One region of the Oceanobacillus sp. FSL K6-0127 genome, then DNA from elsewhere that is predicted to be linked to it. Evidence: riboswitches for the same ligand, from Rfam matches in the RefSeq annotation. Region 1 holds a riboswitch; each other region holds the start of a gene.

Evidence for each region. Region 1 has a riboswitch for S-adenosylmethionine ahead of MHH64_RS04655 (MetQ/NlpA family ABC transporter substrate-binding protein). Riboswitches for the same ligand answer to the same signal wherever they lie in the genome.
Region 2: linked by a shared signal. The riboswitch ahead of MHH64_RS17930 (LLM class flavin-dependent oxidoreductase) and the one ahead of MHH64_RS04655 (MetQ/NlpA family ABC transporter substrate-binding protein) in region 1 are both predicted to bind S-adenosylmethionine.
Region 3: linked by a shared signal. The riboswitch ahead of MHH64_RS00760 (iron-containing alcohol dehydrogenase family protein) and the one ahead of MHH64_RS04655 (MetQ/NlpA family ABC transporter substrate-binding protein) in region 1 are both predicted to bind S-adenosylmethionine.

What each region holds. Positions count from the first base shown of each region.
Region 1 is NZ_CP150287.1:939,016-944,309, forward strand. It holds gene MHH64_RS04645 (methionine ABC transporter permease) at 1-657, opposite strand, end outside; gene MHH64_RS04650 (ATP-binding cassette domain-containing protein) at 659-1,675, opposite strand; gene MHH64_RS04655 (MetQ/NlpA family ABC transporter substrate-binding protein) at 1,971-2,792, opposite strand; SAM riboswitch class I at 2,883-2,993, opposite strand; gene MHH64_RS04660 (PPC domain-containing DNA-binding protein) at 3,143-3,652, shown strand; gene MHH64_RS04665 (pyridoxal phosphate-dependent aminotransferase) at 3,961-5,130, opposite strand.
Region 2 is NZ_CP150287.1:3,632,999-3,638,292, forward strand. It holds gene MHH64_RS17925 (alpha-L-glutamate ligase) at 1-838, opposite strand, end outside; gene MHH64_RS17930 (LLM class flavin-dependent oxidoreductase) at 857-1,909, opposite strand; SAM riboswitch class I at 1,997-2,103, opposite strand; SAM riboswitch class I at 2,231-2,337, shown strand; gene ssuE (NADPH-dependent FMN reductase) at 2,719-3,270, shown strand; gene MHH64_RS17940 (LLM class flavin-dependent oxidoreductase) at 3,305-4,678, shown strand; gene MHH64_RS17945 (hypothetical protein) at 4,745-5,071, opposite strand; gene MHH64_RS17950 (Stk1 family PASTA domain-containing Ser/Thr kinase) at 5,243-5,294, opposite strand, start outside.
Region 3 is NZ_CP150287.1:160,078-165,371, forward strand. It holds gene MHH64_RS00745 (acetaldehyde dehydrogenase (acetylating)) at 1-900, opposite strand, end outside; gene MHH64_RS00750 (GntR family transcriptional regulator) at 897-1,565, opposite strand; gene MHH64_RS00755 (N-acetylmuramoyl-L-alanine amidase) at 1,898-2,695, shown strand; SAM riboswitch class I at 2,786-2,905, shown strand; gene MHH64_RS00760 (iron-containing alcohol dehydrogenase family protein) at 2,991-4,091, shown strand; gene MHH64_RS00765 (MetQ/NlpA family ABC transporter substrate-binding protein) at 4,117-4,929, shown strand; gene MHH64_RS00770 (pyridoxamine 5'-phosphate oxidase family protein) at 5,107-5,294, opposite strand, start outside.

The sequences.
Region 1 (5,294 bases):
TTTTTTCAAACGTGCTGCGAGTCTATTACCAAGCGATTGAATTCCTTGAACGAGAATAATAAGAATAAAGACAGTCGCATACATAACATCAACTTCATATCGTAAATGGCCGAATCGATATGCCAGATCCCCAAGTCCACCTGCACCAACAAGACCAGCCATTGCAGTAGCCCCGATTAGGCTGACGGTTGCAATTGTTAATCCTAAAATAATGGAAGGGCGTGCTTCACGGAGCATCACATTCCAAATAATTTGCCTTGTTTTAATACCCATCGCTTTGTATGCTTCGATTATACCGTTATCTACTTCCAACAAGGATGTTTCTAATAACCTTGCTATATATGGTGCTGTGTAGATAACAAGCGGAACAATTACCCCTTGTACACCAATCGTTGTTCCTACTAGGAATTTTGTGAATGGTAAAATAAAGAACAATAGAATAATAAATGGGATCGAACGAACAACATTTATGAATAAGTTGAGCAGCTGATAGATAAATCTATTTGCTAATGCTTGACCAGGGCGTGTAAGGACTACGAGAATTCCTAATGGAACTCCAATTAATATTGCAAAAAACAATGAAATAATGACCATCTGGAAAGTCTCAATGACAGACTGCCCGATAATTGGCAGCCATTCTTGGATGAATGCTTCCATGTTATTCTCCCTCCACTTCTTCTGTTGCGACACCTTGTTCGTTTAGGAATTGCAAGGATGCATTGATTTGTTCTGGTTCACCAACAAGGTGAATGACTAAGTTTCCAACGATGCCATTCTTTAGTTCCATAATGTTTGCCGTTAGAATATTTGGTTCCACATTAAATTTTTGACTTACCTGTGAAAGTAGAGGCTGTCCTGTGTTTTCACCGATAAATGTAAGTCTTGTAACAGTGCCATTCAGCTTCAATTGAGAAATAAGTGATGCTGATAATTTACGTTGGGAAATGGTATCTAAGAATTTCTTCGTCGTATGCTTACGTGGGTTGGTGAACAGTTCTATGCTTGAGCTCTGTTCGATGACTTCACCTTTTTCAAGCACGTACACATAATCGCATATTTTTTGGATTACATTCATTTCATGGGTAATAAGTAAAATCGTTATTCCGAGATCTTCATTAATTTTTAGAAGCAAGTCGAGAATCGAGTTTGTTGTTTCTGGGTCAAGAGCGCTTGTTGCTTCATCACTGAGAAGTATTTCTGGTTCTTGTGATAATGCTCTAGCAATAGCGACCCGTTGCTTTTGCCCACCAGATAGTTGAGAAGGATAGCTGTTTTGCTTTTCTGCTAAATCAACAATCTTCAAGTATTTTTCAACACGCTTCTTCACTTCCTGTTTATCATAGCCAAGAAGTTTTAATGGAGTTGCGATATTGTCATAAACTGTTGCAGTTTTTAATAGATTGAAGTGCTGAAAAATCATTCCAACCTTCTGCCGCGTCTTTCGCAGTTTTTCTGGTGGCAGGGAGGTCAATTCGGTTCCGTTGATTGAGACACTTCCGTTCGTAGGCTTTTCAAGTAAATTGACAAGCCTAATTAATGTACTTTTCCCCGCACCACTATAACCAATTACGCCGTGGATTTCTCCTTTTTTAACATGAAGGTTAACATTATTTACAGCTGTTACGTCCCCATTTTTAGATGGGAAAACTTTCGTGATGTTTTCTAATTTGATCATCTAACCTACATTCCTTTCGAAAAAGAATGCTGCTCCAGTAGTCGCAACATTCTTTTGTTAAAATACTGAAGTATAAAATTTGGCTGAATTATTTCTACGCCTAACATCGGCATACGCCTAAAGGGGCATGTTTCCTTTTAGATGAACTTGACTTCCGCCCATAGAAGAGAAAGTCATAGATCATCTTATACTTTGGAGTGAATCTCCTCCGTAAGAATGTTCGACAGGCAGAACCATCCCAAAGTTCGGGGCACAGTCGGTATGTCGATAACCGGGCGCTTCCGCTTTTATTTACTTATTCATCCCAGCTTGGAATTACAGAGCCTTGAAATTCTTCTTCAATAAATGCTTTCACTTCATCAGATTGGTATGCTTCAACGAATTTTTTAACGACTGGGTCATTTTCATTTTCAGCACGTACAACGATATAGTTTATATATGGAGAATTGGTGGATTCTAATAGAATTGAATCTTCTTTTGGACTAATACCTGCTCCTAAAGCGAAATTCGTATTAATTGCAGCTGCATCGACTTCGCTAAGTTGATTTGGAATTTGTGCTGCATCTAATTCAATGAATTCCAGGTTTTTCGGATTATCTACAACATCATGAATGGAAGCTGTCTCTTTCTTGTCTTCTTCCAACGTAATAATCCCGGCTTCTTCCAAAATAAATAGTGCGCGACCACCGTTTGTTGGGTCATTTGGAAGGCCAAATGTTGCACCATTCGGAATATCATCGATGCTCTCATATGTTTCAGAGTAAACACCCATTGGGTTTAAAATAGTTTTACCAACCGGCACTAAACTTGTCCCATGATCCTCATTAAATTGATCTAAGAATGGCTCATGCTGATAACTGTTCACATCTAAGTCGCCTTCAGATAATGCGGTATTCGGTAGGACATAGTCAGAGAATACTTTTAGTTCCACCTCAAGTCCGTTTTCAGCAGCAACATCAGCAGCAGCTTCTACAATTTGTTCATGCGGACCAGCAGTAACACCAACCACTATTTTATCCTCATTTAGTGCGTCGGTGCTGCCAGAGGCGTCATTACCACAAGCAGCTAGTACTCCAGCTAATAAAATAATTGATAACACAATTCCAAATTTTTTCATTTTGTTACCCCCTGTAATATAGTAAACTTGCTGATAATTAAATAGCCTCTCTTTAAAAGAAAGAGAGGCTTGTATATATACAGAGGTCCTCTCTCATCTTTCAAAACGTTATGTTTTGCAGGATTTAGCACCTTTCTATGCTGTAACATAAAAGGTTGCCGAGCTTCATCGGGCCAGTCCCTCAGCTACTCTTGATAAGAGATGTAGTCTATTCAATTCTATTTATTTAAATTAACGTATAATTCTAATTCAGTCAATACTTATTTTATTTATTCTTGCATTTCTTTTGGGACTCCCCTTATTATTGAGATAATTAGAATTTTCAGTTTCGTGAGTGGGAGAGATGAATTGTGTCATTGTGTCGTGCACATTTTGCAAAAGGGAAAGCAGGAACAGTTCTTGCGGCTAGGTTATTAGCAGAAACGGATCTTCTAACCGGAATTGAGCGGCTATGTCAAGAAAATGATATTGAATCGGCTGTAATCAGCAGCTGTTTTGGCAGCTTTAAGAAAGCCGGTTATTTATATTTAATAGCAAATAGTGAATCAAAAGTTGGTGCTGGCTATGGAGATTTGCAGGTAAGACAAGGACCAATTGAGTTTTTACAAGGGACTGGGGTTGTATGTCAGCGTGATGGTGACTATGATATTCACTTTCACGGTACGATGTGTGATCAAGAAGGAAATGTTTTCGGCGGTCATCTTGTAAAAGGGGAAAACCCCGTTATTACAGTAGACCTTGTACTTACGGCTATTGAAGGGATGAGCTTCAATCGAAAGTACGATGAAGAGACAGGCGGGAATCAGTTTTATCCTGTAGAGCATGGAAAGAACGTGACGTATAACCTATCGAAAAATTGAAGCTGGGACATACAAAAGTGTTTAATGTTAAAGACGAACGATGCATAAGCTTAGCGCAGGAATTATACGTAGACTCCAGCGGGAGGTAAGGCATAGGTGAGACACCGTAGTGCGATAGCGCAAGGGGGGATCACCAGCCACCACTGGATGCGCGAATTATATTTCCAGAGCGAGTTATTTGCACCAATCATGTTCGGTTTTTATTTCATAAAAATACTTTTGTCCCAGCCTCAGTGGCCGAACAAGAATGAACCATAAAAGGGGATCTTAATCGAGCTATAACTTTACGATCACCTTTTATGAGTTGGTTATTTAGGGAAAATATTAAGTTTTTCAATACGCTGAATAGCTTCCTTGATACGCTGCTCTTCAACGAGCAAGCCAATTCGGATATACCCCTCACCAAATGATCCGAAACCATTTCCGGCAGCTACTGCCACATCTGCTTTTTCTAGCAGAAAATCAGCGAATGTTTCACTTGTAAAACCATCCGGAACTGGCAGCCAGGCAAAGAAGGATCCTTTTGGAGCCTCGACTTCCCAGCCGATTCGTTGACATTCAGCTATTAATGTATTTCTGCGACCTTCGTAAAGTGCAACTAACGCTTCAACACATGCTTGGTCATCTGATAACGCGACAGCTGCAGCATGCTGGACAGCTGGGAAAATACTAACAAATAAATGATCCTGTAATAGATTAATTGCCTCTATCATTTCCTTGTTGCCTACTGCAAATCCGACACGCCAGCCGGCCATATTATACGTTTTCGAAAGCGTATAAAGTTCAATTCCAACATCCTTTGCACCTTCTGCCTCCAAAAAGCTAATTGGTTTATTCCCGTCAAAACCAATTGCTCCATAAGCAAAATCATGTACGACTCCAATGGAGTGCTCTTCGCCCAGCTTCACCGTTTTTTCAAAAAAGGCTTTCGAAGCAGTTGCACCTGTAGGGTTATTTGGATAATTTAAATAAAGAAGTTTTGCTTTATCTAAATGGCTAGAACTAAGACTATCATAATCTGGTAAAAAATTATTCTCTCGTAGTAATGGCATTGTTTCATGACGCACATTTGCCAATCCGACGCCTGATAGATAATCTGGATAGCCAGGGTCAGGCAGCAAAAGCAATTCACCGTCATTCATTAAAGCAAGCGGTAATTCTACTAATCCAATTTTTGTTCCAAATAAAATAGCAACCTCTGTTTCCGGATCCAAGTCAACGTTGTATTCTTTTTTATAGAAATCAGCTGCTGCCTGTTTTAATTCGGTTGTTCCGCGGAATGGGGAATATTTATGTGTAATCGGCTCTTGGGCAGATTGTTGCAATGCTTTAACGATGTGAGCAGGGGTTGGTTGATCGGGATTTCCCTGCCCTAGATTAATAACATCGCGACCTTCTGCATATGCTGCTGTAACTTTTTGAACGAGTGTTGCAAAAAATTGCGCAGGCAACCCTTTTAAACGATTCGAAAATTCCATTTGATATGACCTTCTTTACTAATAAGATGAATTGTTGAGTAAATTCTATAATCTTTTAATGGTTCTGTCTAGCAATGAAAAATTGTCGTATAAAAAACTATAGTGGCTAATCTGTTTGGATATTTTGAAAAATATCAAAAAATATTCTGTAATATATTGCATTT
Region 2 (5,294 bases), 1.8 Mb from region 1:
TGTTAATATCGTACGTGTAAATATTCCCATCCTTATCCTCAATAAATTCGATTCCTGCAATACGAATATTATTCGCCGCTAGGACACGCTCATATTTTTCTAATACTGGATGATTAAATCCCTCACGAATTTGAAACTTAGCTGGCTGGGCACTTTCTTCACCCACCGGGCAAAAAAGATCATCGATTGTGCAAGCATCTGCCGGACATAATTCAAATCCCTCTGATGTATCCACACGCATAGCATAAAGGAACTTTCCATTAACAAACTCACATCGCGTAATATAGGACTCCGGAGATTCAATATACTCTTGAAGTAACGTAACGCCATCAACCGGCTCTTCAAACGACTCCCCTTCCACATATTTTTGCAGTGCGTTTATGGAAGTAAATAATTGAACGCCCAAGCCTTTACCTGCACGATTATGCTTCGTTATAAACTTCTTCCCTTTAAAAGCTTCTGCTGCTTGTAAAATATTTTCTTTCCCTACAGCTGCAATTGTCTTTGGTGTCTTAACACCATACTTTTCAAGCTCAAGATATTGCAGAACCTTGCTTACTTCAAGCTGCAGTGCACGACTGCCGTTTATTACAGTTCTTCCATGATGCTCTAACCACGCGAGTACAGCATTCGTTAATTCTGGTGCAAACCGATTTCCACGGGTATGTGACGAAGCACTCATCCGATTGTAAAAAACCCCTTCTGGAGGTGCTGCACTAAGATCAACCGTACCATTATCAAGCAACCAATCTTCATAAGGTAAATTAAGCTCTTTTAATCGATTAATTAAATGCTCTGTCCACTCATTATTTTCATGGATAACGTATATTTTACTCATTTATAATTCTCCCCTAACTTAGATATTCGTTAATGTATTACGTAATTCTTCAACCTTAGGCATTACTTGCTTTGCAAAGCGTTCCAATTCTTCAAGCTGTGGAGAGCATTGTAATAATAGTTGATCTACTCCGGCTGCTTCATAAGCTAAAATTCGCTTTGCAATTTGTTCCGGTGTGCCAACAAGATTCGGACGCAATCCCCGGTTTGATACTGAGTAATCTTGCAATTTAAGCTGTTGCTCAAGCTCTGATTTCGTTGTAAAATCTTTCATACCTGCATAGCCTGCTGCATCTTTAACTGTCGTAATACGGTGTAATTCTTCCTGTGCCTCTTCCTCCGTATCTCTGCAAATAACATAGGCAGCCATACTAAATGATTGCAATGCTTCTTTTTCAGCCTTCTTTCTACGTCTCTTCATATCTTCAATTTTATTCCTAACTTCTTCCACCGTTCCGCCATGCATCACATATGCGTCACAATAAGCTGTAATAACTTGCTTTCCTTTTTCACTCTCACCACCAGCATATAAAATTGGATTTGGCCGTTGAACTGGCTTTGGTGATAAATTTGTATTTTTAATGTTATAAAACTTTCCATCATAAGAAAATGTCTCTTCCGTCCATAATCCTTTTAAAACTTCTAAAAATTCACTTGTACGATCATAGCGATCATTATGCTCTGTAAATTCTCCACCATACTGTTTGGCCTCTTCCTCCCACCAACCAGAGACAACATTTAAAGTGAATCGACCATTGCTAATTTGGTCAATATTTGCGGCCATTTTAGCAGTTACCGCCGGGTTATGGAATACCGGTCGGACAGCGGTCATAATTTCCATTTTCTCGGTAACAGCTGCCAGTGCTGCGGCAGTTGTCCATGCTTCAATAGAATCGGCTTCAATCCCTTTAATATCATTCAAATATAATTCAGCTATTAACGTTGTATCATAACCCCACGTTTCAGCGTGTTGAATGACTTTCTTTGCGTAATCAAATGTTGGTGGCATATTTTCATCCTCTACATTCCTTAGCCATCCACCAAAAATCGGTAACCAAAACCCATATTTCATTGTTCCATCTCCTCCTAACTTCTGTTCAACAAAAAACCTCTATTCTAGGATAAGAATAGAGGTTTTACATATTATGTATGTATGCTCTTCTTATCTTCCAAGCAGTCTGCTTGATGGAATTAGCACAGTATTCTTAAATGAACCTGTTGCCGAGGATTCTTTGGGCCATGTCCCTCCACCTCTCGTGATAAGATAAATCAAATAATGAAGTTGTTGGTTGAATAATAATATAAAACTTAAGAAATGTCAATCAATTAATTCTTATAATTCTTAGTTGACTTATATGATTTGATATATTAGAATATATCCAACAATTGAAAATTCTTATCAAGAGAAGCTGAGGGAACTGGCCCTATGACGCTTCAGCAACCACTAATTATTTTAGAAAGGTGCTACTTCCAGCAAGATTTTTTCTTGAGAGATAAGAGCTGATAAATGATGTAGTGTACCCTCTTTTCTCTTTTTAGAAGAAAAGGGGGTTTTTTACTCGTATTAAATATTTAGTACCTGTCAACTAAATTTAAACTGTGAACTAACTGCTTTGGTATGAGCAATTCCGCTAAATATACACAATGATCTAGCACTAGCGGTGGAAACAAACAGTGACTTCTGCCGGGGGACGGAGCCATAGTGAGACTTCAAAAACGACAGTTCAAAAAGGTTCACGGGTCACCCGAATAAAGCGTAGTGTGTTTCCGTAGCGAGTATACGTACCAATCCATCATTACAGATTAGTGCAGTTTCTCAAAAGTCTAATATTAACCAGTGTTTCGTAGAGTACAAATAAAAAGCTAAAGGAGAATGTTTACATGAGCGAGATTGTAATTCTATCCGGAAGTCCTTCTGAGTTTTCAAGATCTGAGCAGGTGCTTAAATATTTAGGTACTTTATTAGAAGGTGAGCAATTCTCAGTAACGCATATTTCTGTAAAAGATGTACCATATGAAGATTTATTTCAAGGAAATTTCAATAGTACTGCTGTTAAAGAAATTGCAGTCAAAATCCAACATGCCAAAGGACTAATCGTCGGATCACCAGTATATAAAGGAGCATATTCCGGTGTGCTAAAAGCTTTGATTGATATATTGCCACAGGATATTTTGAAACATAAGCCAGTACTACCGCTTATGACAGGTGGAAGTCCCTCCCATTTACTTGCTGTCGAATATACGTTAAAGCCAGTTCTTGCTACATTAAAAGCACATAATTTAAAAGGTCTTTACCTATTGGATAGACAGATTGATAAGCAAAATCCCCTTCCAATTATTGATGAAGATATTTTACAACGAACAAAAAAACAACTCTTTTACTTTGTTCAGCTTATAAATAATCCAGTTGCTAGAGAAGTTGTTACGTACTAAAGATGCTATTCAATAATAAAAAGGGAGAAATAATATGACAAAAAAGCGTATTTTTTTAAATGCTTTCGATATGAATACTCCGGGACATCAATCACCTGGACTATGGACACATCCAGATGATCAGTCGCATCGATACAAAGATAGTGCCTATTGGACTGAGCTTGCAAAAACATTAGAAAATGGAAGATTCGATGCAGTCTTTATTGCAGATGTATTAGGGACCTATGATGTATATGGTGAATCCCGTGATGCAGCAGTAAGAAATGGTGTGCAATCACCAGTTAATGATCCATTTCTAATTGTTCCATACATGGCAGCAGTGACAAAGCATCTGGGTTTTGGAATTACTGCTTCTGTGACACATGAGCATCCATACACATTTGCTCGTAAAATCAGTACGTTAGATCATTTAACAAATGGACGTATTGGCTGGAACATCGTTACCTCTTATTTAAAAAGCGCAGCTGTTAATATGGGATTAGAAGATCAGATTAATCATGATGAACGCTATAATATTGCGGAGGAATATTTGGAAGTTTGCTATAAGCTTTGGGAAGAAAGCTGGGAAGATGATGCGGTAAAGCTTGACAAAGAAAATCGCGTTTTTACAGATCCAAGTAAAGTTCATGATATTAACCATCAAGGAAAATATTACCGGGTCCCTGGTGCTCATCTATGTGAGCCTTCTCCCCAACGGACCCCTGTTCTTTATCAGGCGGGCGCATCCAAAAAGGGGCGTGCTTTTGCTGCTAATAATGCGGAGCTTGTTTTCATTGGCGCACCAACGATTGCAACAGCAAAAGCAACCGTGGATAAACTGCAAGAAGATATCGAACGGGCAGGAAGATCCAAAGAAGAAATAAAAATTCTTATGATGTTTGTACCGATTGTTGGCAAAACAGAAGCAGAGGCTAAAGAAAAATATAAAGACTATCAACAATATATAAGTGCAGAAGGTGCACTAGCACTATTCGGTGGGTGGACTGGAGTCGATTTATCCCAGTACGCAAAGGATCAAGAAATCAGTTATATCGAAAATGATTCGATTCGGTCCGCACTTGAAAATTTCACAAAAATCCATCCTGATCGACCATCAACAGTAGAGGATGTTATCCAAACAATTGGTATTGGTGGAATGGGAGCAACGGCAATTGGCGCTCCCGAACAGATTGCAGATGAGATGGAGCGATGGGTCAACGAAGCTGGTATAGACGGATTTAACATCGCATATGCCATTACTCCAGGGTCTTTTAAAGATTTCGTTGAGCTCGTTATACCTGTTTTACAAGAAAGAGGACTTGTTCAAACCGAATATGAAGGAAGTACTTTAAGAGATAACTTATTTGGAAAAGGCGATAAGCTCCTTGACACGCATCCTGGAAGGAAAAAACACTTGCTTGTAAAGTAGTAATAACTAAAAAGGAAAGCATGCCATTTCATTATAGGCATGCTTTTTTACTGGTGAGTTTACCATTCAATGTCTGTGCTCCTCACTATGTATTACTTCTTCCAAAAATGTTTCAGATTTCGTATGATCATGTTCATCACAGTAATAAACAACTGTTTTTATTTTATGAGAAATATCACATACATATGAATATCTAAGGAGGTTTTTCATATACGAACCCTCATGAGAACCTACTTCCAATACAGTTGTATCCGTACTATATTCTACCCAATTATGATGTGATGATTCCTTATCATTACTCTCATGCTCTATTACTTCTGCATTCACTGTATTATATGACACTGCTAGGACAATTACTTGGAGAAGAACCACTGCAAAAATCAATTTTTTCATCAATTCACCCACTAATTTAAAGTCATTAAATAATTTCTGCCGTTTTTTATGAAAATATACATTTAGATTCAATTCTCTTGTATGGAAATTAAAAACAGGAGCACTATCCCTATAAATGATAGTACTCCCATTATAACTTTAAAGGCTTCTCAGTCTAAAATAATATTGCTTTTATTTCTCATAAACCTCATCGCTCTCATCACTTTCCACAGATTGTTCCGGT
Region 3 (5,294 bases), 780 kb from region 1:
CTGTGCCACTCCTTTCGAAACCATTGCAGCTGCAATGACCTCAGCCGTTTTAACAGCTGCGGAAGTAATAATATCTAAATTACCAGCGTATTTCGGAAGGTAGTCACCATTTCCCTCTACCTCAACAGAAACAGTTACAATATTATCCTTAATTACCGGATCTGCTTTAAAACGATATCCTTCCACATAGCTTTGCACGACTTTCAACATGTCATCTAATTTTTGTAAAATATTTTGATGTATCTCATCAGAGTATTCCGATATTTTTACGTGAATTGTATTCCGCATTAGAATTGGTGGTTCTGCAGGGTTCAAAATAATAAGTGCTTTCCCTTCTTTGGCACCACCAACTTCCTGTAGAGCCTTTGCAGTTGTTACTGTAAATTCATCAATATTTTGACGTGTTCCTGGTCCAGCACTTTTGCTAGAGATGGAAGCAACAATTTCTGCATACTCCACGTCGACCACGTCTGAAATTGCTTTGACCATTGGTACAGTTGCTTGTCCCCCACACGTAACCATATTAACGTTATCTAACGCTTCCACACTTTGCTCATCCAAGCTTACAGCAGGTACAATAAACGGTCCCACAGCAGCGGGGGTTAGATCAATTGCCTTTTTCCCTAATTTCTTTAATATCGGTGCATTATGTGTATGGGCCTTAGCAGAGGTTGCCTCAAATACAATATCTGCTAAGTCTGCTTGCTCCACAAAGCCATCAATCCCATTATAAATCGGAACAAGTCCATGCTCTTTCGCAAGTGCTAACCCTTTTGAATTCGGGTCAATTCCAATCATTGTTGTAGGTTCAAGCTTGTCACTGCGTAATAATTTATACATAAGATCTGTTCCTATATTTCCTGAGCCAATAATTGCACATTTGAGTTTTTGTTGAGTCATCCTATCTTTCCTCCTAAATTCAATTCCATAACTGCTTGACAATAATGATCCGAAGCGCTCTTCAAATGCCGGGCTAACAGTTCTTGAGCTTTCTCTACTTCCCCTATGGTTAGCGCATCAACCACGACAAGATGCTCTTCAATAATTTCCTGCTGTCTTGACTCAAGAATTGTAGACGTAACCTCGATTAACGTTTGTATCATGCCATTTAAGGAATGCCATAATTGAATAAGTGACTGATTACTTGTCATACCTACTAGTAACGCATGAAACTCCATGTCTGCATCAACATTCCTAATTTGACTATCGAAAGAATCCTGCATTTGCTGGATGTAGAGATAAAGTAGATGTTTATCTTTTTCTAGAGCTTCTGGAGATATTTGTGTTAGGGCATGCTTTTCTAATAAAATACGACTATCATATAAATTCCTAATATCCTCAATATCAAACTTCCCTACTACTGTCCTACCATTTGAAAGTCTCTTAACCAACCGCTCAGCTTCTAATTTTGAAAGAGCTTCACGTATAGGTCCCCTGCTCACATTTAATTCGCTTGATAATTGGGATTCCTTTAAGTGTTCACCTTCCTTATATCGATTTAACATAATTTCTTTACGCAAATAAGCAAGTACTTGTTCACTTACATGCATTTTCCCTATATTCATTACTACATGCAGGCCTCCTAACAAATAAATAAATTGAATATTCTGTAATGTAGACAGTTTACAATTATTAATTCATATTGTATTCGCTTACTTTTATTATGTCAATAATTATTTGAATATATTTTTTATTCTGCTCATTAGTTTATCCAATAAATTAAATCAAATATTACCTCCCCAAATCTACATTCACATCGATTGTAGTTTTGAAAAGAAGTACCATAAGCAAACGAGAAAAAGACGGAGGTGACAAAAATGGATTTTAACTAAGACAGTGTTGTTTGTCCAATTCGATTTTTCTTATCAACCATACGTTATATTAGGAGGAGATTTTAATGAAACTTTATTTAGACCCAGGTCATGGCGGAACAGATTCCGGTGCTACTGGAAATGGAATACAAGAAAAAGATGTTGTTCTTGATATCGCGTTGCGAATACGCGATCTGCTAATTGGAAACTACAGTAATGTTAGTGTTCAAATGAGTCGTACTGGAAACACAACAAAAAGTCTCGCCCAACGAACAAATGAAGCAAATGCATGGGGTGCTGATTATTTTCTATCTATTCATTGTAATGCATTTAACGGCTCTGCTGATGGCTATGAGGATTTCATTCATAGCAGCCTTTCAGATAGTTCACAGACTGCTAGATATCGAGACATTCTACATGCAGAAATAATTAAAGTTAACGGATTACGAAATCGTGGTAAAAAGAAAGCTAATTTCCATGTATTACGTGAGTCGTCCATGCCAGCAATGCTAACGGAAAATGGTTTTATCGACCATAGTGGAAATGCAGCTTTAATGAAACAGAACGCATGGAAGCAGCGAGTAGCAGAAGGGCATGTCAACGGACTAGCGAGAGCATTTAACCTGCAAGAAAAAAACGGAGGTCCTGGTACCGGCCAACTGTATAAGGTTATTGCTGGTTCCTTTAAATCAAAAGCAAATGCAGATGATCGTGTATCTTTCCTAAATTCTAAAGGCATTCAAGCTTTTGTAGAACAGGTTACGATTTCAGGTGAAACTTGGTATCGCGTTCAGGCTGGTGCATTTACAAACAGGACAAATGCAGAGAATCATTTACAGGTTGTCCGCAACACTGGAATCGATGCATTTATTATCATCCAGTAAATATATAACAGATTTAGTATGAATAAATGAAATCAATTGACTTTTCAACCAATAGATTATAAGATATATGAAATAACAAATTCATAAACACTCTTATGAAGAGCGGCGGAGGGACTGGCCCGATGAAGCCCGGCAACCATTCCAGTTAAATTCAACTGAGAATAGGTGCTAATTCCTGCAAAATACAATATGTATTTTGGAAAATAAGAGGATGGTTACTTGTCAAGTATATCCATGCCTCTCTTTTTTAGAGAGGCATTTTTATTTTCCCGAAATACGATAAGGAGACGCTCAGATGACAACAGCAATTGTGAAAGGCGCACCAGGACATTATCGAATCGGAGAAGGCATTTTAAAAGAGTTACGTGTACTTCTTTCAGAGTTAGGCGTGAAGAAAATACATATTCTTAGCGGCAGGAAGGCATGGAATGCTGCCTTTCCTTATATACCAGAGGAGCTTGATCGTTCAAACATCACGTTTGTGGAAGGACATTGTACGCTTGAGGCTGTCGAACAATTCGCAACTTCATTTCAACATGATGGGGTTGATGCAGTAATCGGTATTGGCGGGGGGACAGCACTCGATCTCACTAAAGCCTCAGCTGTAAAAGCCGGGATTAAATCCGTACTTATCCCAACAATCGCAGCTACCTGTGCAGCTTGGACACCATTAAGTGTATTTTATCAAGCTGATGGTACCCATTCACACTATACCGAGTTCCCAGTAGCAAATACACTCGTGCTGATTGAGCCAGCTATTATTGCTGGTGCGCCACCTGAATACTTGAAGGCCGGTATTGGTGACACACTCGCTAAATATTATGAAGCAGATGCTTTAGTTCGATCCTTTTACAAGGATAAGGATTTACCTGTTTGGCTTCAGATTTCTCAATTCTCCGCAGCTTTGTGCAGAGATATCTTACTAAAGGATGGAAAAGAAGCACTAGAATCGGTATCCAATAAAAAGGTATCGGATGCACTCATACGCGTTATTGAAACAATTATTATGACTGGTGGCATGGTCGGCGGATTCGGGGAAAAGGCCGGAAGAATTGCTGGTGCACATTCCGTCCATAATGGATTAACAGAGGCTAAAAGCATCAAGCAATTTTTACATGGAGAAATCGTGTCCTATGGTATCTTAGTTCAATTGGCTCTAGAAGAAAAGGATGAAGAGCTAAAAAGACTATTAGCAGTATATGATGATTGGGGGCTTCCAGCATCATTAAATCATTTATCCATTGACGCTCGAGACGAGGAACTATTGCAACGTATTATTAAGAAAACATTACTGCCTCAAGAATCGATTCATTTAATGGCGGAAGAAATTACAGAAGATACATTAATAAATGCCATTCTCAAAGTAGAGAGGCTAGCAGTTCCAACAACTAATTAATCAACTTTAGAAAGAGGGATACATAATGAAAAAATTACTATTCACAGGATTACTTGCATGCATGTTGGCAGTACTTGCCGCATGTGGTGGCGGCTCAGATGAAGCAGAAGGATTATTGGAAGACGGTAAATTAAAAGTCGGTGTAACATCAGGACCACATGAACAAATCTTAGAAAAGGTTGCAGAGCTTGCTGAAGAGGATGGCCTAACAATTGAATTAGTTTCTTTCAGCGATTATGTCATGCCAAATGTTAGTTTATCTGAAGGCGAGCTTGATTTAAACAGCTTCCAAACCGAGCCATTTTTTGACCATATGAATGAAGAACGCGGATTAGATTTAATTAAAGTTGCAGATACGGTTACATTCCCGATGGGGATTTACTCAGAAGGTGTAACAGATGTAGCAGATCTCGAGGACGGCGCCCGTATCGGTCTTCCAAGTGACCCGACAAACAGTGGACGTGCATTACTATTGTTTGAACAAGCAGGTTTAATTAAAATAGAAGAAGGTCTTGGCGTAAATGCAACGGTAAATGACATTGCTGAGAACCCAAACAATTATGAATTCATCGAGCTTGATCCAGCGCAAATCCCGCGCCAGTTAGGTGAAGTTGATGCAGCTGCCATTAATTCAAACTTTGCCATGGATGCAGGTCTCGTACCTGGTGAAGACTCAATCTTTATTGAACAGGATTCTACATTTGTAAACTTAATCGCGGTTCGTGAAGAAAACAAGGATGACGAAGCTGTACAACAGTTTATCGATATTTACCAATCCGATGAAGTAAAACAATTTGTTGAGGAAACCTTCCAAGGCTCAGTTGTTCCTGGATGGTAGGAGGAACAAAACGGAAGTGCCCAGTTAGCGACGTACAGAGGTGAGAGAAGTCCAGCTACAGCTTTAGCGCTGGAGCTGGACGTGACTGTTCGTGCAGCTAAGTTATTACCCATAGTATTAACATTTAAAAGTTACCAGGCTAACTAAAAAGGCTGACAATAATGTTGTCAGCCTTTTTTATATGTCCATCTCTTTAGGAGATTCTCCCTTTTTATTCATTAACCGAATTCCAATCGGATCGATTTCCAAAATAGCGTAGTTAGGATCATCCGGTCCCTCAAAATATAGTTTCATATCATCATTCCAAAATTTCTTTTTCAGGTCATCCGTATCGTTTAAGGATACCTTCCCTTGATATTCTACAT